4 regions of the Cytobacillus sp. FSL K6-0265 genome follow, and region 4 is predicted to be linked to each of the others. Evidence: riboswitches for the same ligand, from Rfam matches in the RefSeq annotation. Region 4 holds a riboswitch; each other region holds the start of a gene.

Region 1 (5,479 bases), 250 kb from region 4:
TGTTTTATTTTCATTTGCCTAGTCAAGAAACGTGCAAGAGTATGTCTCGTACCAAAGAAAAAACATCAACTTGCTTTTCCTCTTTTAATAGGATGATCTTCATATTTACCCCAGTTCACTGTTTTTTCTAAAATAATTGAAATAATCACACCCATAATTAGCCCATTTGCTAAAAAGGGTTGAACGAGTACAGGTAATTCCGAAAAGATAGCAGGTGAAATGTTCATAATACTAATACCAATTAAGATAGGTGCTGCTAATCTAAATATCGTATTGGAATTAAACGTCTGTCCATTTAAACTACTGAATGCGGTACCAAATAATTGCATATACGCAACAAACAAGACTGCGTTTCCGACAGTAACAGGTAACATTGAAAGAAACGACCCTAAAATGGGAACAATGCCAATGATCGTAAGCAAGGCACCACCAATAAAGAATGGTTTTCGTTCATAAATTCTCGTACTTTGTAAGAAACCAATCGTTGATGTAAACGGTGTATAAGGAACAAGTCCAAAACCAGAGCCAATAATGGTGGAAATTGAAGTAATCATCATTGAGCCTTTAAACTCTTTTTTGGCTGCTCTTCTTTGTAGAAGCTTTTCAGCAGCGTTAATAGATGCAAATGTATTACTTAAATTTAATAACACAGCAACAAACGTGACAACGACAATTCCTATTTCAAGATTAGGAGCTCCTAACGGAAAAAGTTGAAAAGGTGCCGATGTTGTCATCCCAGCGCCATCATTACCAAACAATAAGACATAACCGAGCCAGCCTCCTAAAAGGCCAATTAAGATAGAAAAATTGCTAATAAGTTGATTACCTTTCATTTTTAATGTAGCGACAATCAGCGCTAATACTACAGAATAAAGACTTATTCCTATGTCAATGACGCCAGTTGAAGTCATCTTTAACATACCTTCAAAGAAGATAAACATTAATTGAAAGGTAAGCAAAAATAAATATACAGTCATTACCATCGGACTAAAGATGGCTTGCAATAATGAAAAACCACCACAAGCGATCAGCAAAATGGTCACTAGACTAGCTAAAATAATACCAGTAACAATTCCACCACCAATACGTTCTAATCCAATATTAAGCGCTTGTGCTGAAAGCCCAAGATTTAGGATAATTCCCCATAGCAACCCTGAATGCCCTTCCATAATCGGGAAACGATGGCCTTTCCATCCTTGAAGTATACAAGTAATACCTGTAAGTATGAGTGATGCTCTAATCATCATTGCCATCGTTTCACTAGATAGCTCAAATGCATTGGCAATGGAAATCGGAATGACAACAGTATTAGCAAAGATAAAAAAGACCCATTGAACGGAAGAAACCATTGTCATTGATGAAATAAACTTTTTCAATCTGTACACCACTTTCTACGTTATTCATTTTCACATCTACTAGTATAATTCATTTTAAAAGAAAAAAAGCCTTCAAAAAAAGAATTATGGAAAACGAAATAGGTTGAAGCCATTCTAACATATACGTATTCATACAAATAATAACCCTCTCCATATATGAAGAGGGGCATGTTTTAGTGATTATTTTTATCTTTTAAATGATAATGCTTTTTTCGCTAAATTGGTTATAACTACATCATCCATAGGAGGATTGTGCAGCCCAGCTCGCACATCACGGAAATAACGTTGCAGAGGATTTTTTTGTTGCAAGCTTTGTGCACCAACTATTCTCATTGCCCAATCGACCACTTTATTGGCACTGTTAGAGACAAGATGTTTGATTGCTCCAAGTTCAGCTCCTAATTCTCCTCGTTTATTCGGTTCATTATCCCAGCGATCGGCTATAGAATAGAGAGCTGTACGCGCTTTTAGTAGCTCGAGTTCCATTTCTCCAATTTTACGTTGCACTTCTGGTACTTCACTAATTGGACCTGGTAGACTATTAGGTTGATATTCAGAAGCGAAAATAATAGCATAGTTCCGAGCAGCAATAGCAACGCCAATAAAACAGGCAGCTGAATGTAGTAACCACGCATTAGGTATCGCATAAAAATTAGCATCTTCTATTTCTACTAATGCCTCTTCTTCTACAATTACATTCTCTAATACGAGATCATCACTGCGTGTACCTCGCATCCCTAACATACTCCAAGTTGGTTCCACTATCAAACCAGGATTCTCATGTGGTACAAGGAATATGCCAATTTCGCCCGAATCGTCAATCGTTGCTGTAATAAGAGAAAAATCTAATCCAGGTGCCATCGAAGCAAAAGACTTTCTTCCATTTAAAATCCATTGCGTTCCTTTTTTTACCGCAGTCGTCGCTGGTCGTCCACCACGGGTTGGACTGCCGGTTGCTGTCTCTGTTGCACAGCGGTTAATCAATTTCTTATCTTTAATAACCGTTTCGCATAACTTGGCAAACTGTTCTTCCTTCCATTTCCGTTTTACCCTTAAATCATAGATAACACCTAAGTGCCAACCAATACATAATGCCGTAGACGCATCACCTTGAGCAATCCTTTCTTGTATTAATAAATATTCATATAAGGAAATCTCTTTACCACCATACTCTTTCGGAATCGTCAGACTTAAATAATTTGATTGTTTCAATTCTTCAAAATTATTGAAGGGGAATTCTGCATTTTCATCAATCTTTTGCGCCCTCTTACTAAATCCTTCTGCTAATATCGCAGCTTTATGAAATAATTCTTCTTGTTGAGCCGTCTTAATAAATGGTCGAGCGAGTTGTTCAGCTAAATACGCTTCTTTAGATGAAGCTGTTATTGTGCTCATAGAATCAGTCCTCTCTATCTTTAGATAAGATTTATAGGATAAATAAATATAGTAAAGGCTCCATCCTCCTTTACTATATTTATTGTTACAATTTATTATCTCTTATCTACATATTTAGTTAATTTATCGCCACCAATTTGAATGATTTGCACCAATACAACGAGAACAACTACTGTGGTGATCATAATGACATTATCATAGCGATAGTAACCGAAACGTATCGCTAAATCACCAATACCACCGCCGCCAATAATACCTGCCATTGCGGAATAACCAATTAAACTAATAGTCGTAATCGTTAATCCTTGAACAATTCCAGGTTTCGCTTCTGGGACAAGGATTTCTTTAATAATCATCCAAGGGGAAGCGCCTACTGCTACTGCGGATTCAATGACCCCTTTATCTATTTCTCTTAAAGATGTTTCTACCAATCTTGCAAAAAAGGGAATCGCTGCCACGGATAATGAGACAGAAGCAGCTGTAGGACCAATCGTTGAACCTGCAATTAATTTTGTTAACGGCAATAGAGCTACTAACAAAATAATATAAGGAATCGAGCGGATCAAATTGACAATCCAACCAGTAACCGCATTTACAAATCTATTTTTTAAGAACAATCCTTCGTCGGTAACGAATAATAAGATCCCTAGTGGAAGACCTAGTATAAGTGCCGCAACTAAAGAGATGGCGACCATATAAATTGTTTGTAATACAGCTGTATTTAGTTCAGGAAGTAACGCCTGAATGGACTCAAGCAACATGTTCAACTACCTCCATATTCTGTGTTCTATCTTGAATATATTGTATAGCTCTTTCTATTTCAGGTATTTCGCCAGTCAACTCCATAATAAAAATACCTAGTGGCACTTCTTGAATATATTCAATCTTGCCGTGAAGAATATTCCCTTTTACTTTGAATGTTTGGAACAGTTCAGAAACAACAGATTCTTCTGCTATTGCACCTTTAAACTGAATCTTGATGATCGTCCCCTTCCTGTTTTCAATCAATTGCTGTGGTAAGTCAAATTGAAGAACACTTTGAATAAAGTCTCTTGTAAGTGGTTCAACTGGGTTCGCAAATATATCATACACCGGTCCTTCTTCTATGACCTTTCCATCTTGCATAACAGCTAATCTATGGCAAATCTCTTTGACTACTTCCATCTCATGAGTGATAAGTACGATGGTTAAGCCTAGTTTCTTATTAATCGATTTTAATAGGTTTAAGATCGACTTTGTTGTTTTTGGATCTAAGGCTGAAGTGGCTTCATCGCAAAGTAAAACCTTTGGATCATTAGCAAGTGCTCTGGCAATTCCTACCCTTTGCTTTTGACCACCACTTAATTGTGCGGGATACTGATGAATTTTATCTGCTAAACCGACTAATTCTAATAGTTCTTTCACCCTCTTATCTATTTCTTTCGGGCTTTTCCCTGCCGCTTTTAAAGCAAAGGCAATATTCTCATATACCGTCTTCGAACTTGCTAAATAAAAATGTTGAAAAATCATACCTATCTTCTGCCTTGCTTTTCGTAATTCTTTACTTGTTAAGGCCGTTAAATCAACGCCATCAATTTTCACTTCACCAGATGTTGGTCTCTCCAATAAATTAAGACAACGTAATAAAGAGCTTTTCCCAGCTCCACTATAACCAATAATCCCGTATATTTCCCCTTCTTTAATGGAAAGAGATACATTGTCAACGCCTATTACTTGCTTTTTTTTGCTTTTATAAATTTTCACTAAATGATTGACTTCAATCATTTACCTCACCCTCCCTCAGGTCCTCTACAACATAAAATGAGCCTCTTTCACTTTGAAAGAGGCTCAACAAATGATTGTTATTAAACCTTATCTTTCAGAATGAAATCATTCTGCAGGATTTAGCACCTTCCCTTTAAAAGGAGGTTGCCGGACATCTTCGGGCCTGGTCCCTCAGTCTCTCTCGATAAGAATCATATTCAATTTATTGTATTGCTTTGATAAAGGAAATTTTATCGGGTATTGATTTAATTGTCAATAGTATTTTGATTATTAATACATTTACTTATTTTCCTCTTCGTTTAAACAGAAAGATAAATAAAGTTGTTCCTAATAAAACAATGTTTAGGTCCACATACAAGATGATGGCTGACGTTGAGAATTTCTCTTTACTAGGTTACGTCCCTCACCACCAAGCATATCTGCAAACCCTTGCAGTGGTTCAAAATCTCCATTTAGGCATGTCAACATCTGTGTTCCTTCATTGCCATTTAGCAGTTGGAACCCTTCTCTCCTAGGAAACATGTGATTAGCTTCAGAAGTTTCACTAAAAAGCTTTGAGCAAGTATCGATTCTGACTTAGTCTCAGCAAATGCTGGTAAACTATCATCACCCTGTATCCATTGTAGATATTCTTCTGTTGTAGGATTTTGTTCTACATAAGGAAATATCCAGGCACTTGTTTGCGTTGTTTCGTTATATATTCATTAGCAATCTCTCATTTGCATGAGGATCGGCATGCATAAAGTAACTTATTGAGATTTCATGTTACATTCTTTCAATCTTTTCAATATCGATCACATCCTTTAAATATACGTTTTAATCTCATATTCTTCGTACTTCTCATTTAGCCATTCCGTATATTCAGTTGAAAGCTTAGACTCTATTAAAGTCTCTTTTATTTCTGCTTTCGCATCTTCGTAATTGGCTGCTTTCGATTCTTTATG
Region 2 (5,479 bases), 1.2 Mb from region 4:
GTTTACCTAACCAACGAGAACGACCGGCTTTACCGATGTTAATCAATTCGTGTTGTTCGTTACCAACTTGACCTACAGTAGCGCGGCAAGTAGCAAGAATCATACGAACTTCACCAGAGTTTAAGCGTACTAATACGTATTTGCCTTCTTTACCAAGTACTTGTGCACTTGTTCCAGCAGAACGTACTAACTGTCCACCTTTACCAGGTTTAAGTTCGATGTTGTGGATTACAGTACCCACAGGAATGTTTGTAAGTGGTAATGCATTACCTACTTTGATATCTGCTTCAGGACCAGACATTACTTCTGCGCCTACTTTAAGAGTCTTAGGAGCTAGGATGTAACGCTTTTCTCCATCTACATAGTTAATTAGTGCAATGTTAGCTGAGCGGTTTGGATCATACTCGACTGTAGCAACGCGACCTGGTATTCCATCTTTGTCACGTTTGAAGTCGATGATACGATATTGACGTTTATGACCGCCGCCTTGATGACGAACTGTCAACTTACCTTGGTTGTTACGGCCACCTTTGCGCTTTACTGGAGCAAGCAAAGATTTTTCTGGTTTGTCTGTAGTGATTTCTGCGAAATCAGATACCGTCATGCCGCGACGACCATTAGAGGTAGGTTTGTATTTTTTAATCGCCATTTGATTTCCCTCCTCTTCTTGTTAGAAATTAAGCTTCAAAGATTTCGATTTCTTTGCTGTCAGCAGTTAGTTTAACAATCGCTTTACGGCGTTTGTTTGTATAACCACCGAATTTACCCATGCGCTTGAATTTACCTTTGTAGTTCATGATGTTCACTTTTTCAACTTTTACATCAAAGATTTCTTGAACAGCATCTTTAACTTGAGTTTTATTAGCTCTTACATCAACTTCAAATGTATATTTTTTGTCAGCCATGATGTCAGTAGAACGTTCAGTGATAACGGGGCGCTTAATGATATCGCGTGCATCCATTATGCAAGCACCTCCTCTACTTTTTCGACCGCTTGCTTCGTCATGATCAATTTATCATGATTTAAAACGTCTAATACGCTGATTCCGTTAGCAGTAACAACTGTTACTCCAGGGATGTTACGAGCAGATAATGCTACGTTTTCATCGATGTCTGCAGTTACGATTAACGCTTTAGAATCTACAGAAAGACCTTTAAGTAGACCTTTAAAGTCTTTTGTTTTTGGAGCTTCGAAAGATAGAGTTTCTAATACTAGAATGTTCTCTTCCGCAACTTTAGTAGATAACGCTGATTTGATAGCTAAGCGACGAACTTTTTTAGGTAATTTGTAGCTATAGCTGCGTGGTACAGGACCAAATACAGTACCGCCTCCGCGCCATTGTGGTGAACGAATTGAACCTTGACGAGCACGACCTGTGCCTTTTTGACGCCATGGTTTACGTCCTCCGCCAGCTACTTCAGAACGAATTTTAGTTTTATGAGTTCCTTGACGTAGAGAAGCTCTTTGCATAATAACAGCTTCAAACATCACGTGGTTGTTTGGCTCGATACCAAAGATTGAGTCGTTCAGCTCAATATCGCCAACTTGTGAACCACTTTGGTTTAATAATGCAACTTTAGGCATTCTTACTTCCTCCTTTCCGGGTTATTACTTTGCTTTAACCGCACTTACTAGTTTTAGAAGCGCTTTTTTAGAGCCAGGTACATTACCTTTTACTAATAGAAGATTGCGTTCTGCATCTACTTTTACGATTTCAAGGTTTTGTACAGTGATTTGTTCTCCGCCCATGCGACCAGGTAATAATTTACCTTTGAATACGCGGTTTGGAGCAACAGGACCCATTGAACCTGGGCGACGGTGGTAACGTGAACCGTGTGCCATTGGTCCGCGAGATTGTCCGTGGCGTTTAATTGCACCTTGGAAACCTTTACCTTTTGAAATTCCTGTTACATCAATTTTTTCACCTTCAGCGAAAATATCAACTTTGACTTCCTGACCAACTTCATACTCAGCTAAGTCAGCTCCGCGTAATTCGCGAACGAAGCGCTTAGGAGTAGTATCAGCTTTAGCAGCGTGTCCTTTTTCCGGTTTGTTTGAAAGCTTTTCGCGTTTATCTTCAAAACCGATTTGGATTGCTTCGTATCCATCAGTATCAACTGATTTCTTTTGAAGAACAACGTTTGGAGTAGCTTCAACCACTGTTACCGGGATAAGATCACCGTTTTCAGCAAATACTTGAGTCATACCAATCTTTCTTCCTAAGATTCCTTTGGTCATTTCAGCCACACCTCCTAGATTGTTTTAATGTATTAATTAAAGTTTAATTTCAATATCAACACCAGATGGTAAGTCTAAACGCATTAATGAATCGACTGTTTGTGGTGTTGGATTAATGATGTCGATTAAACGTTTGTGTGTACGCATTTCGAATTGCTCACGAGAATCTTTATATTTATGCACCGCACGAAGAATTGTGTAAACTGACTTTTCAGTTGGCAATGGAATTGGACCAGATACAGCCGCACCAGAGCGTTTTGCAGTTTCAACGATTTTTTCAGCAGATTGATCAAGAATTCTGTGATCATAAGCTTTTAAACGAATACGAATTTTTTGTTTTGCCATTATTTTCCCTCCTTTTCGCCTATTTTCATATAGACATTCTCCGTGAAAATTTCCCACACACTCGCCATGGCAAAGCGGCCGGGTGTGTCAGCAACCTTTCACTTCATCGCAGTCAAAGACCAACATTGTCTATTATACAGAAAAGACATAACAAATGCAACCATTGATTGCGTTTCTCTCTGTTCTGCACACTTTTAACATTATAACTGCTGTGAATAGTGTTTTCAAGTATATCTTCCTCTTTACAGCATTTTCTAAATTAACACTTATTCAAGTCATTATTTTAAAATTTTCTAAATTTTCATTTGACAAATATAGGCCCTTTCATGTAAATTTTACTCAATAAAATATTTTTATTTCTTATCACGAGAGGTTGAGGGAAAGGCCCGATGACACCTCAGCAACCATCAATAGTGAATCGCTATTGAAAAGGTGCTAATTCCTACAAGCTATGTGCTTGAAAGATGAGAAGATGACTATAATAATAGGCCTTCTTCTTGAAGGCCTTTTTTATTTTCTTTTTGGCTTCTCATCCATTGAATTCAAAAAATATGAATTGAAGGAGTGAGACCTTTGAACTTTCTTGAAAAAATGAAGAACCAAGTATTAATTGGTGACGGTGCGATCGGTACACTTCTTTACTCTTATGGTACGGATACATGTTTTGAAGAGTTGAACCTCTCAGCACCGGAACAAATTCAGGGCATTCATCAAGCTTATCTCCATGCAGGTGTTGATTTAATTCAAACAAATTCCTATGCTGCGAATTATTTAAAATTGAAACGGTACGGCCTAGAGGATTCAGTCAAAGAAATTAATAGTGCGGCTGTTAAACTGGCACGGTCTAGTATTCAAGAACATCAGGCATATGTGCTTGGCACAATTGGAGGTGTAAGAGGATTAAACCCCCTCTCTATCCCTCTAGATGAAATTAAACGTAACTTTCGCGAACAGCTATACTGCTTATTGTTAGAAGGCGTAGATGGGCTCCTTCTTGAAACATTTTATGATTTAGAAGAACTCGAAACAGTTCTCTCTATTGCCCGAAAAGAAACGGATATACCAATTATTGCACAAGTGTCTTTACAAGAAATCGGTATTTTACAAAATGGGATGTTAATTAATGATGCTATAAAAAGATTAGAAGCTAACAGAGCAGATGTTGTCGGAGTAAACTGCCGTTTAGGGCCACATCATATGTTAGAAACACTCTCCTCCGTTGAATTACCTCAACACGCGTTTCTATCTGCATATCCAAATGCAAGTCTACCTGCCTATATCGATGGGACGATTCAATATAAGGAGGGCGAAGACTATTTTAGAAAATCAGCGCAGTCCTTCCTTAAACAAGGTGTTCGACTGCTTGGCGGCTGCTGCGGAACAACACCTGGCCATATTAAAGCATTTGCCGATGAAGTTAAACATGCTGTACCTATTCTTGAAAAACAAGTAACTAATAGAAAGAAACCTAAAATAGAGAGAATGACGATCAAACGTACCAATACACCATTAGAGACACTTGTACAAGAAAAACGCACCATCATCGTCGAACTAGACCCACCTAAGAAGCTATCAACTGCTAAATTTTTTGAAGGGGCCAGTGCCTTAAAAGATGCTGGGGTTGATGCAATCACACTCGCAGATAACTCACTTGCCACACCGCGAATTGCTAATGAAGCGCTAGCACATATCATCCAAAAAGAAACAAACGTCCGGCCACTTGTTCATCTCTCCTGTAGAGACCGAAACTTAATCGGCTTACAATCACATCTCATGGGCCTCCATACATTAGGGTTGCATGATATTTTAGCCATTACAGGAGATCCGGCAAGGGTTGGTAATTTCCCAGGCGCTTCATCTGTATTTGATTTATCTTCCTTTGAATTAATAGAAATGATTAAACAATTTAATGAAGGAATCTCCCCTTCAGGCTCTGAACTTGGTGAAAATGCCGTCTTTTCTGTCGGGGCAGCGTTTAACCCCCATGTAAAAGCATTGGACAAAGCAGTAGTCCGACTTGAAAGGAAAATAAAAGCAGGCGCTGATTATTTCGTGTCACAGCCTGTTTTTTCGGTAACACAACTATTGGAGATCCATGAAGCAACTAAGCATCTTTCCACACCTATTTTCATCGGAATGATGCCACTGATTAGCAGTAAAAATGCAGAGTATCTTCATAACGAAGTGCCTGGTATCAAAATTACACAAATGACCCGCGACAGAATGGCAAAAGCGGTTAACCCGATTCAAGCTGAGAAAGAAGGCTTATTAATTACAAAGGAGTTAATCGATGCAAGCTTAGAACTCTTTCAAGGCATCTATCTTGTTACCCCTTTCCTTAGATATCAACTTACAACTGAACTGACCAATTATATTAAAAGAAAAGATCGACAGAAGGAGCATCATTATGTCAAAAGTAGCCATCACTAAACAAATGAAAAAAAAGATTTTAATCATGGATGGAGCAATGGGTACCATGCTACAAGAAGCCCATCTAACAGCAGATGATTTTGGTGGTGAGGATTTAGAAGGATGCAATGAACACCTCACACTTACGCGGCCTGAATTGATTAAATCCATTCATGAAGCTTATCTTTCAGCAGGGGCAGATATCATTGAAACAAATACATTCGGAGCGACGCGTATCGTTTTAGAAGAATACAATATTGGCCATTTAAGTGAATGGTTAAACCGTAGAGCTGCTGAAATCGCTATAAAAGCAGCCCATAAATACGACCAGCCTAATCATCCCCGTTATGTAGCTGGATCAATGGGGCCAACCACTAAGACATTAAGCGTCACCGGCGGAACAACTTTTGAGCAATTAGTCATTGATTATCGTACACAAGCGAAAGGCCTTATTGATGGTGGTGTAGATTTATTATTGATAGAAAC
Region 3 (5,479 bases), 2.1 Mb from region 4:
CTTTTCCGCAGGCAGCTATAGGAATGAGTAGAACAGAAATACAAAGAAGCATGAAGCTCCATTTAAGCCATTTTTTCATTTTAGAACCTCCTCATTCAATGTTTCTTAGATTTTTGCATCTAAACTATCTTATGAGGGTGACAAATTTGTGTGATTGCCCATGTGAAATTTTTACTATATGTAAAGGAGGGAAAAGCATTGATAATCGATAAATGGCGGTTTCCATCTCCGCACCCTCAAGTAAAGTTATCAATGATTACATATTTATCTAATGGTCTAAAAATCAAAGGTCTATTAGCTGAACCAGAAAATGAAAACGTATCAGAAGGTTTTCTATATTTAAGAGGGGGGATTAAGAACGTCGGCAAAGTGCGCCCTAGTCGAATTGTGCAGTTTGCCCTCCATGGTTTCATTGTATTTGCGCCTTTTTATCAGGGCAATCAAGGAGGGGAGGGAAATGAAGACTTTGCAGGCGATGACCGTTATGATGCCTTTTCAGCATTTCAACTATTAGCAGAACACCCTCGGGTAAAAAGGGTCCATGTCTTTGGGTTTTCTAGAGGAGGGATAATGGCATTATTAACGGCTTTACATATGCCTGAAGCGGCGTCAGTAGTTACGTGGGGTGGTGTGAGCGATATGTTCCTAACATATGAAGAAAGAGTGGACTTGCGTAAAATGATGAAACGAGTCATCGGTGGAACGCCTCATAAATACCCGGAACGATATGAATATCGCACGCCATTATATGAACTTGACCAACTGCAAGCAAATGTATTAATTATTCATGGAATCCTAGATCATAATGTTTCTGCCGAACATGCCTTCCGCTTAGAGAAGCGGTTAAAAGAGTTGGGTAAGCCTGTAGATACATGGTATTTCAAAGAGTATACGCACTATTTTCCACCAGCTATCAATAGACAAATTGTTCGTGATCTTGGGCGGTGGATGAAAGAACAATAAGCTTTATTGTATTGAGATTGTAAGATACAATAGTTATATAAAACTCGATGAGCAAGGAGCAAAACAATTATGGGTATGCCTTTAGAATTAAATACAATGATCGTTACGAAAGGAAGAGAAGAGCGGTTAAATGAAAATCTTTTTACATTAACAAAAGAAGGATACCGCCTCTACCCACTAAATATTCCACTTGAAGTAAAGAAAACAAGAGACGGTGAAATCAGTGGTATGGGAAGCATCCAAAAGTTAGAAATGGAAAATGATTGTACGAAAATTTTTTATCAACTCATATCGCTAAAATCAACAAACTAAAAAAAAGCCCGACACGGCCATTGCCGTGTCGGGCTTCTTCTCATTTGCTTTCGTATAATACAAGTGTCTGTTAAGCGACGACGGTCCGCAGATAGGTCATTGTTTCTTAAGTAGAAACTAATCCTTTGTAGACCCACATTCTCACTCAGTTCTAAGTATCCAATAACCGCCCTCCGCTAAATAAAGAGAACGAAATTGATGTACCCTCAAAATGCTGTAACAAAAAACCTTCGGGCACAAAGCTCGAAGGTTTTGACTATTAAGCGATAGGACCGCCTTTTTCAGCGATATCACTAGAAATATTACCGAATTTCTTGAAGTTTTCACGGAATTCATTGGCAAGTTCTTTTGCTTTTACATTATAGGCATCTTGATCTGGCCAAGTTTTGTTAGGTAATAGTACTTCATCAGGAACACCTGTTACATGTTGCGGAATTTCTAAGCCGAATACTTGATCGGTTACTGTCTCAACAGAATTAAGTTCGCCTTCTAGAGCAGCTTCAACCATTGCACGTGTATATGCAAGCTTCATACGGCTACCTACGCCATATTCGCCACCAGTCCAACCAGTGTTTACAAGGAATACTTTTGCGTTATGCTCGTCAATTTTTTTACCAAGCATTTCAGCATATTGTTGTGCAGGTAATGGTAGGAACGGTGAGCCAAAGCAAGTTGAGAAAGTCGCTTGTGGTGAAGTAATGCCACGCTCAGTACCAGCCAACTTAGAAGTGTATCCACTTAGGAAGTGATACATTGCTTGTTCTTTATTCAATTTTGAGATTGGAGGTAATACACCAGAAGCATCAGCTGTTAAGAAGATGATTGTGTTCGGGTGACCTGCAATACTTGGGTCAACGATATTGTCAATTGCTTGTAATTGGTAAGCAGCACGCGTGTTTTCTGTTAGCGTATTGTCCGCATAATCAGCTACACGAGTTTCTTTGTCTAATACAACATTCTCCAGTACTGCGCCAAAACGGATGGCATCGAAAATTTGTGGTTCTTTCTCGCGTGTAAGATCGATACACTTCGCATAGCAACCACCTTCAATGTTGAATACACCATTTGGAGACCAGCCATGCTCATCATCACCGATTAAACGACGGTTTGGATCAGCTGATAATGTTGTTTTACCAGTGCCGGAAAGACCAAAGAATAAAGCCACATCGCCTTCGCGGCCAACATTGGCTGAACAGTGCATAGGGAGGATACCATTTTCAGGAAGCATATAGTTCATAACAGAGAAAATAGATTTTTTCATTTCACCAGCATACTCAGTACCACCAATAAGAACAATACGGCGTTCGAATGAAACGATAATAAAGGTTTCTGAAGCTGTACCGTCAACTGCTGGGTCTGCTTTGAAATTAGGTGCTGAAATAACTGTAAACTCAGATTCGTGATCTAATAAGTCTTCTTCTGTAGGTCGAATAAATAATTGGTGTGCAAAAAGGTTATGCCAAGCATATTCATTAATTACTTGGATTGGCATACGGTGTTTCTTATCCGCACCAGCAAATCCTTTGAATACGAAAACTTCTTCTTTCTCTTTTAAGAAAGCAATCACCTTGTTGTATAAGTTATTGAAGACTGCTTCAGAAATTGGTTGGTTCACACTTCCCCAATCAATTTTATCTTTAGAGCTTGCTTCTTCAACTGTATATTTGTCTTTAGGTGAACGACCTGTATACTTACCTGTTGTCGCGCGAATGGCACCAGTAGATGTAAGTACACCTTCATTACGGTTTAATACTTTCTCAACTAGTTGCGGCACAGATAATTGAACTTGGATGTTTTCGCCTTTTAGTAAATCATTTAACTCAGTTATCGATACAGAATTCATCTGATGAATACCTTCCTTTATATAATATTATTTAAGAGATATGCATCTCAGTCGCTATTTGTGATTATTTCTTCAAAAATAGTATAACACATTTATTCATTCAGTCTATACTATATAAATCATTTTTATATAATTAATGAAATTGTCACAAATACAGGCAGTATTCATTATAAATAGCTTTTGCAAATTTAAAAAGGATAATCAGCAAATTTAATGTAATTTTTATATATATTAAGGAAAAATAACGGTATCATCTAAACATCCCTTTGTTCGCTATCAAAACTCAGCGTATCGAGTAAGCATATGACAATTTTTACATTGAATAGTTGAGGAAAAACAATTGACTATATTCCTTGTGTAAGTTATGATGAATCCTTGAACGGATACTCTCTTATCCCGAGCTGGTGGAGGGACAGGCCCTATGAAACCCAGCAACCTGCCAACTACATTTTTATGAGCAAAGGTGCTAACCTGATGCAAGGATTTATTACTCACTATCCTTGAACGATAAGAGTGAAAGGCGCGAATCATTTTACTTCAACCTTTTCACTAAATCAGAGAAGAGGTTTTTTTTCATGCTTTTTAACATGATGTTGGCGAATACGAGGAGCGGCTTTTGGAATGTACTATTTATGCATGGGGAAAAGATCCAACCATTTTATTCTCAATATTCCAAGTTAACGCATAGGTTATTAAGGGTATGAGATAAACATTGGCCCATAAATAATGAAGATTCAAATAAGGGAATGAGTTCCGTATCAAAATTAAAGGCTAATATAAAGTCTTATTGATTCGATAAATAAGGAGGAAGTCAGATGTCAACAAAACGTAGATTGTTTACTTCTGAATCAGTTACTGAAGGTCATCCGGATAAGATCAGTGACCAAATTTCTGATGCAATACTAGATGCTATTTTATCAAAGGACCCGAATGCGAGGGTTGCTGCGGAAACGTCTGTTACTACAGGTCTTGTATTGGTTGCAGGTGAAATCACTACATCCACATATGTAGATATTCCAAAAATCGTTCGTGAAACCATTAAGGAAATTGGTTATACACGTGCAAAATATGGCTTTGATTCTGAAACATGTGCAGTATTAACTTCTATTGATGAGCAGTCAGCAGATATTGCTATGGGTGTAGACCAAGCATTAGAAGCGCGTGAAGGACAGATGACTGATGCTGAAATTGAAGCCATTGGTGCTGGAGACCAAGGTTTAATGTTTGGTTTTGCATGTAATGAAACAAAAGAGCTTATGCCATTACCTATTTCATTAGCGCATAAACTTTCTCGCCGTTTAGCTGAAGTAAGAAAAGAGGAAATCTTACCTTATCTTCGCCCAGATGGTAAAACGCAAGTAACTGTAGAATATGATGAAAACAACCAACCTGTACGTATTGATACAATTGTTATCTCTACACAGCATCATCCAGAAATCAGTTTAGAACAAATCCAACGCAATTTAAAAGAGCATGTAATCAATCCGGTTGTTCCTACTGAATTAATTGATGAAAACACAAAATACTTTATTAATCCAACAGGACGCTTCGTTATTGGTGGACCTCAAGGAGATGCTGGCTTAACTGGTAGAAAAATTATTGTTGACACTTACGGCGGTTATGCTCGTCACGGTGGTGGTGCATTCTCTGGTAAGGATGCAACGAAAGTTGACCGTTCAGCTGCTTACGCGGCTCGATATGTAGCAAAGAATATTGTTGCTGCAGAACTAGCTGATAAAGCGGAAGTTCAATTAGCCTATGCAATCGGTGTTGCTCAGCCTGTATCCATCAGTATTGATACATTTGGAACTGGAGCAGTATCTGAGGATGTTTTAGTTGAAGTTGTTAGAAACAATTTTGACCTCCGTCCTGCTGGTATTATTAAAATGCTTGATTTACGTCGTCCAATCTACAAGCAGACAGCTGCTTATGGACATTTCGGCCGTACAGATATCGATTTACCTTGGGAGCGCACAGATAAAGCAGAAGACTTGCGCAAGGAAGCTTTAAAATAAATTAGAAAAGTTATGGCTGTAGAAAACGCCTTTAATGAGTTTTCTACAGTCTTTTTTTTTTGGAAAAAAAGGGGCTATCATAAAATTAATACGTCCAAAACGATTTGCTCGTACATCAAAAAGAATTTGATTAAAGTAATAGAACAAAATTCGTTTTTTTAGATATTACAGATCCCCAATAATCGACATAAAGGGAAATCGAAACGATTTCATAAAAAATTAAAATTAATGTCATCTTTTCGTCTTAGAAGGTGGGTATAGAATAAATGTTCTTAAGTATACGAAGGAGAAAACATGAACATACTGCCTAGCATAAATCTTCCATTTTTTTTCGAAAGGTGAAACT
Region 4 (5,479 bases):
ACTAGCTCATTGCTATCCACAGCTTCTTTTAATGAGGATGATTGTAATGCCCAACGAATTACACCTTCATCATTGACTGCTGTCTCCCCTTTTTTTTCTCCCTTGGAAGAAATACCAGTCGCTTCATAGAAGGCTTGATCTAAGTCATTCGTTAAATCTCTAACCGATTCAATCCCAACTGATAAACGTATGAGTTCCTCACTTACACCGCTTTTAATTAAATCTTCTGCGCTTAACTGTTGATGTGTTGTTGAAGCTGGATGAATAATGAGTGACTTTGCATCACCTACATTGGCTACATGAGACCACAATGCAATTGTATCGATTACTTTCTTACCCGCATCTCTGCCACCTTTAATACCGAAGTTCACAATAGAACCGAAACCAGTGTTTAAATATTTTTTCGCTAATTCATGCGCTGGATGCTCTGCTAAACCTGGATATGCGACCCAATCGACAGCTGGATGGTCGTTTAAGAAATGGGCAATCTTCGCTGCATTTTCCGTATGTTTCTCTATTCGTAAATGAAGTGTTTCCAATCCTTGAAGTAAAAGAAATGCACTATGCGGGCTTAATGATGACCCAAAATCGCGTAGCAACTGGACACGAAGCTTTGTACTGAAAGCGAGTGTACCAAACTCATTGGCATAAACAATACCGTTATAACTTGGGTCTGGTTGAGTAAAACCGGGAAACTTATCATGATTCCAATTAAATCGTCCCCCATCAACTACAAGTCCACCTATAGTTGTTCCATGACCACCAATCCATTTTGTTGCCGAATGTATTACAATATCTGCTCCCCATTGGATTGGTTTGCAAAGATAAGGAGAGGCGAAAGTATTATCAATAATAAGAGGAATATCATTTTCATGAGCAATATTTGCAACTGCCTCTACATCTAGGACATGAAGACTTGGGTTACCAATAATCTCTCCATATAAAGCCTTTGTTTTTGGTGTAATCGCTTTACGGTAATTCTCTGGGTCAGAACCATCAACAAAATGAACTTTAATCCCATATTTCGGAAGGGTAATGGCAAAAAGATTATATGTTCCACCATAAAGGTTGGAAGCTGCGACAATCTCATCACCAGCTTGAGCAATATTCATAATTGAAAGAGCAATAGCTGCCATTCCAGATGAAGTCGCTACTGCCGCTACACCATCTTCTAACAACGCAATACGTTTTTCTAATACATCAACGGTTGGATTACCGATTCGTGAATAGATATTTCCCGTCTCATCCAATGAAAATAGACTTTGGGCATGGTCTGTATTATGGAAAACATATGAACTCGTTTGATAGATAGGAACTGCACGAGATCCCGTAGTCGGGTCTGGTGATTGACCTCCATGTAATAAAATCGTCTCGTCATCGTAAGTGTTAAATTGATTCGTCATTATATACTCTCCTCTACTTTTTAGTCGGATGATTAAAATAAATAAACCCCCTCTTCATAAGAAGAGGGGGTTGCCTCATCTTATCTTCCAGACATTTACTGCCTGCAGGATTTAGCACCTTTTCAAGCATTTGCTTGAAGGTTGCCGGACTTCATAGGGCCTGATCCCTCCGTCACTCTCGATAAGAAATATTTTATTTTTTAAAGCGTTAATACTTTAATTACAAATAGAATTATATCCAAAAAACGATTTATCGTCAATATAAAATCTGAATATATTTTATATTCCGATAAAATATTCGCTCTATGACATAAAAAGCCCTTCTACCAAGAAGAGGCAGAAGGGCTTTAAATTAAGAGCTTACCTTCTCCTTATCTTTGGATAGTATCCTCTGAAATTGGCACCATACAAAAGATTGTTGGTTGCCGAGGCTTCACCGGGTCAGTCCCTCCGCCTCTCTGGATAAGAAGTTCCTATTTATTTGTTTAACATCATATACCCATTCATAGGGAATCGTCAATAACATTTTGAAAATTTATTTATTTCCCCCTTGGATAAGTGTCAAAAAATGATACAGTATCTTAGCTGTTAACCCCCATATCACATGACCTTCATAAGTATAAAAAATTTCTTGCATCCTCCGAGTTTGCCATTTATATTTTTCCCCATTAGGAATGAGATGATAAGGGAAGCTACTATTAGGCTCTGGTTTCATCTCAATATAATGAATTGATGGACCCTCTTTCAAAAAATAAGCAAGTGGTACGGTGAAAATTTGATCCACTTCTTCTGGATTTAGCTTAAGATCTCTGATGCTTTCTATTGTGCCTACAAACGGATAAACCACTGTATTATAAGGTGTGACTACATAATCAAGTTCGGAAAAAACAGAGACTTCGCCAATGGGAATACCTAACTCCTCACTCGTCTCTCTTTTTGCCGTCTCAATTAAATCCACATCTTCTTGATCCATCTTCCCTCCAGGAAAACAAATTTCCCCAGGCTGTCTTCTCATAGATAAAGATCGTACTTCAAACAAAATATGTATTTCTCCATCTTTTTCTATTAGGGGAAGAAGAACAGCAAATTTAACCAATGTGGGGCTGCCTAATATATCTGATTGACGATGCTGTATTTCTGATCTTATTTCCTCCAAATCCATGTTAAATACCTCCAAACACACGACTAAAATCTCTATTTCAATTTCTGTAACCTATCAATCATTCCCATTGTACAGACATTTAAATCTAAGCCTATTAACTTCTCATCCTCTGCACTTATTACAACTTCATGCTCTGATAATAAATAATGTTTTACTTGATCCAACAGTTCCGATTGTATGGCTTCTTGCATTTTTATTATGTCATTTCCTTGTTGAAAAACTTCATCTGCAATTGAAGTAAATATAGGTAACCAATAGCGGATTTGTGTATAAACATCCTTTGGTTCAGGGCCTTCACCATAATGCCCAAAAAAGATATGTTGTGGTTGAAGTGATTCGATTTTTTCAACAGATGATAACATCGCCTCTGGATCAAACTGATTAGGAGACGTCGATGGCAGTACTAATGGATAACCTTTTCTTGCTATGCCCGGATAAAATACGCCAATCGTATCGCCAGTAAAAAAGCCATTACTTTTCGAATCATGGATAGAGTAATGGTGCTTTGCATGTCCAGGAGTATCATAAAATGTTAACAAGCGACCACCGATATCCAATGATTGTCCCTCTTCCATCGTGACTAGTCTCTTCTCATCAATTGGCATAATCGGATTAAATAGTTGATCAAATTCATCACCATATACCATTCTAGCACCAGCAATTAATTTACTAGGATCAGCTAAATGCCGTTTACCTCTTGGGTGAACATATACTTTTGCCTTTGGACATTGCTCTAAGAACAAACCGGCTCCACCCGCATGGTCTAAATGTACATGGGTGACAATAATATGCTTGATGTCTTCAAGGTTAATGTTCAATTCTTGCAACCCTTCTATAAGATGGGGAATAGAAGGACTAGCACTTGTTTCAATCACTGTTAATTCTTCAGCACCTAATATATACGCCCCCGTACGCTCAGGTGTTTGTAAATCCATTAAATCAATGAGTTGAATGTCATTTCCTAAATCACGAACTTTGTGCAAAGTAATCCCCTCCATATTGCTCTTTATGAAAATTATGACATAAGTAGATGAAGAGAGCTACTTAATATGCTCAAATTATCATAGTGCCTGGTCACTTGAGCAAAAAAAGAACCACAGCATCAATCGCTGTGATACACCCAAGAAAATACTTTTACTTTGTTCACTTCATTTTCAAAACCTGCCTCCGAAACGCTCGTAAGTAAATTGTGGCACTTCAGAACTTAGTTGCGATTCTTTCAGAACAGGCCATATTAAGCTAACATTTCCTTCTGCTCTTGTTCTTTAAAAAAGCTTTTCATCGCATGAAACACATCAACTTTTTGCTTTAAAATATAATAGCGGAATAAATCATTTTTTATATTTTTGTATGCTGACATAAGAGTGGAATGGCGGTTATATTGGTTTAACTGTATACCCTATATCCAAAATAAAAAGCACAGCGTATGTAAGTAGTGTCCCCACACTCTTACATCGTCCGCCTACTCACGATAGGCAAACATTTGCTGTACCTTTAGATGTATTTTATTACATTCCAGGTCCCATAGCAACGGTTTGTCTGATGATGGCCGTTGCTTTTTTGTATTCAAAGGAGCCAGGGAAATGAAAAACCGTATTGATGTAATTGCACAAGAAGAATCATATAGTAACCTTGCGTCATTTAATGATATAGAACTAATGAACAAGGCAGTACGTAAATATAGAGAACTCATAACTGTGTCTGTTAAGCGAGCTGACGTACAGAAGAGACTAATTGCTTTATTAGAGATTTTAAAACGTCATAGCTGCAAGCAAATTGGCGTGAGCTATATGTCTAAAAATACGATTGCCAAAAAATTAGAATTATCCTATAAGACTGTACAAAGATTAATGAAAAAGTTAGTTGACTTGGGCATGATCCGCCAGGTAGAAATGAAGCGTAAAAAGAACATGTTACAAACTGCTAATGCAGTTATTATTTTGCCTATAAAAGAAGAAGTGACCAACAAGCAACCTGCTAAAAAGTCCAAGAAGTGTCCTACCATTAAAACAACTTCTAGTTCTTTAAAACAACTTATTAATAATACTAAACGTAATAACAGCGTTAAGTTGTCATCTGCAAATTTTATTGCTCATTGGGTACCAAAAAGCTTCGCTGAGTTAACAAGGTACTTTTATTCTGAAGCAAAAGCTATTGAAGAATTTTGGAAAGTAGTTAAACAATGTAATAGAGTAGTAGACCATATGAACGGTTTAAGAGCCTTTACTGAAGATCAAGAGCTTGAAATTGGTGTACAAGCATTTAAGGAATTTGTAATGAAAATAAAGTCTGGTGCAAAAATGATTAAAGGGGAATTTGCTTATTTTAACGGCATTGTTAATAATCTTATGGATAAGCTTTATTTTGATGACGCATTTATGTCTCGTTAAAGGTTAGTATCTCTACTGGCATCTTAGTACATAATTTCTCAAACTCGTGTTTCCGTTGATCACTTAAAGTAAAAATGCTTAATTTAGGCATCAGCCCAAAATGCTTGCCGATTTCTTGCCACATCTCTCGATACTTATTTATCTTTTTACGGTTGTCTTGCATAGACCTGGTGTTATCTATCTCGATTAAATAAACATACCCATTACGGCTAAATACAGCGTCAGGGATAAGTGTTTGCTTGTTAACCACAGTTAATCCTTTTATCTGAATTCCAAAACTATATTCTGGCTCTTGTGATGTCTCAATAATATATTCCCTTTTCCAATCCAGAGGGCAATTAAAATGGACATAAGCCTGGTTGCACAAAAGCATGTGGTCAAACAAGACAGACTTTTTAACTTCCTTATCAGAGCCAATTAAATTACGGCCATCTTTATTGAGATACACTATTTTTTGATTAGAGCGTACAACATGAAGATACTCTTCTAACTGATTAATTAACCTACAGGTATGACGATATGAT

The links. A riboswitch is a leader RNA that binds a small molecule or an ion and turns the genes downstream of it on or off. The one in region 4 is predicted to bind S-adenosylmethionine.
Region 1: another riboswitch for S-adenosylmethionine. It lies ahead of MHH73_RS05785 (methionine ABC transporter ATP-binding protein); the one in region 4 lies ahead of MHH73_RS07170 (PLP-dependent aspartate aminotransferase family protein).
Region 2: another riboswitch for S-adenosylmethionine. It lies ahead of MHH73_RS00700 (bifunctional homocysteine S-methyltransferase/methylenetetrahydrofolate reductase); the one in region 4 lies ahead of MHH73_RS07170 (PLP-dependent aspartate aminotransferase family protein).
Region 3: another riboswitch for S-adenosylmethionine. It lies ahead of metK (methionine adenosyltransferase); the one in region 4 lies ahead of MHH73_RS07170 (PLP-dependent aspartate aminotransferase family protein).

The regions. Positions count from the first base shown of each region.
Region 1 is NZ_JBBOPE010000001.1:1,121,493-1,126,971, reverse strand. Features, by position in the region: gene MHH73_RS05800 (uracil/xanthine transporter) at 66-1,376, opposite strand; gene MHH73_RS05795 (acyl-CoA dehydrogenase family protein) at 1,563-2,771, opposite strand; gene MHH73_RS05790 (methionine ABC transporter permease) at 2,867-3,532, opposite strand; gene MHH73_RS05785 (methionine ABC transporter ATP-binding protein) at 3,522-4,535, opposite strand; SAM riboswitch class I at 4,620-4,726, opposite strand; gene MHH73_RS05780 (hypothetical protein) at 4,878-5,003, opposite strand; gene MHH73_RS05775 (peptidylprolyl isomerase) at 5,339-5,479, opposite strand, start outside.
Region 2 is NZ_JBBOPE010000001.1:139,689-145,167, reverse strand. Features, by position in the region: gene rplB (50S ribosomal protein L2) at 1-649, opposite strand, end outside; gene rplW (50S ribosomal protein L23) at 678-962, opposite strand; gene rplD (50S ribosomal protein L4) at 962-1,585, opposite strand; gene rplC (50S ribosomal protein L3) at 1,610-2,239, opposite strand; gene rpsJ (30S ribosomal protein S10) at 2,276-2,584, opposite strand; SAM riboswitch class I at 2,942-3,055, shown strand; gene MHH73_RS00700 (bifunctional homocysteine S-methyltransferase/methylenetetrahydrofolate reductase) at 3,158-5,014, shown strand; gene metH (methionine synthase) at 4,992-5,479, shown strand, end outside.
Region 3 is NZ_JBBOPE010000001.1:3,450,339-3,455,817, reverse strand. Features, by position in the region: partial or broken gene MHH73_RS17355 (ABC transporter substrate-binding protein) at 1-79, opposite strand, end outside; gene MHH73_RS17350 (alpha/beta hydrolase family protein) at 253-963, shown strand; gene MHH73_RS17345 (DUF2584 domain-containing protein) at 1,033-1,275, shown strand; gene pckA (phosphoenolpyruvate carboxykinase (ATP)) at 1,535-3,118, opposite strand; SAM riboswitch class I at 3,507-3,632, shown strand; gene metK (methionine adenosyltransferase) at 3,934-5,133, shown strand.
Region 4 is NZ_JBBOPE010000001.1:1,373,691-1,379,169, reverse strand. Features, by position in the region: gene MHH73_RS07170 (PLP-dependent aspartate aminotransferase family protein) at 1-1,403, opposite strand, end outside; SAM riboswitch class I at 1,481-1,591, opposite strand; SAM riboswitch class I at 1,772-1,872, opposite strand; gene MHH73_RS07165 (NUDIX hydrolase) at 1,939-2,565, opposite strand; gene MHH73_RS07160 (MBL fold metallo-hydrolase) at 2,598-3,548, opposite strand; partial or broken gene MHH73_RS07155 (sporulation protein YhbH) at 3,800-3,958, opposite strand; gene MHH73_RS07150 (helix-turn-helix domain-containing protein) at 4,149-4,955, shown strand; gene MHH73_RS07145 (replication-relaxation family protein) at 4,942-5,479, opposite strand, start outside.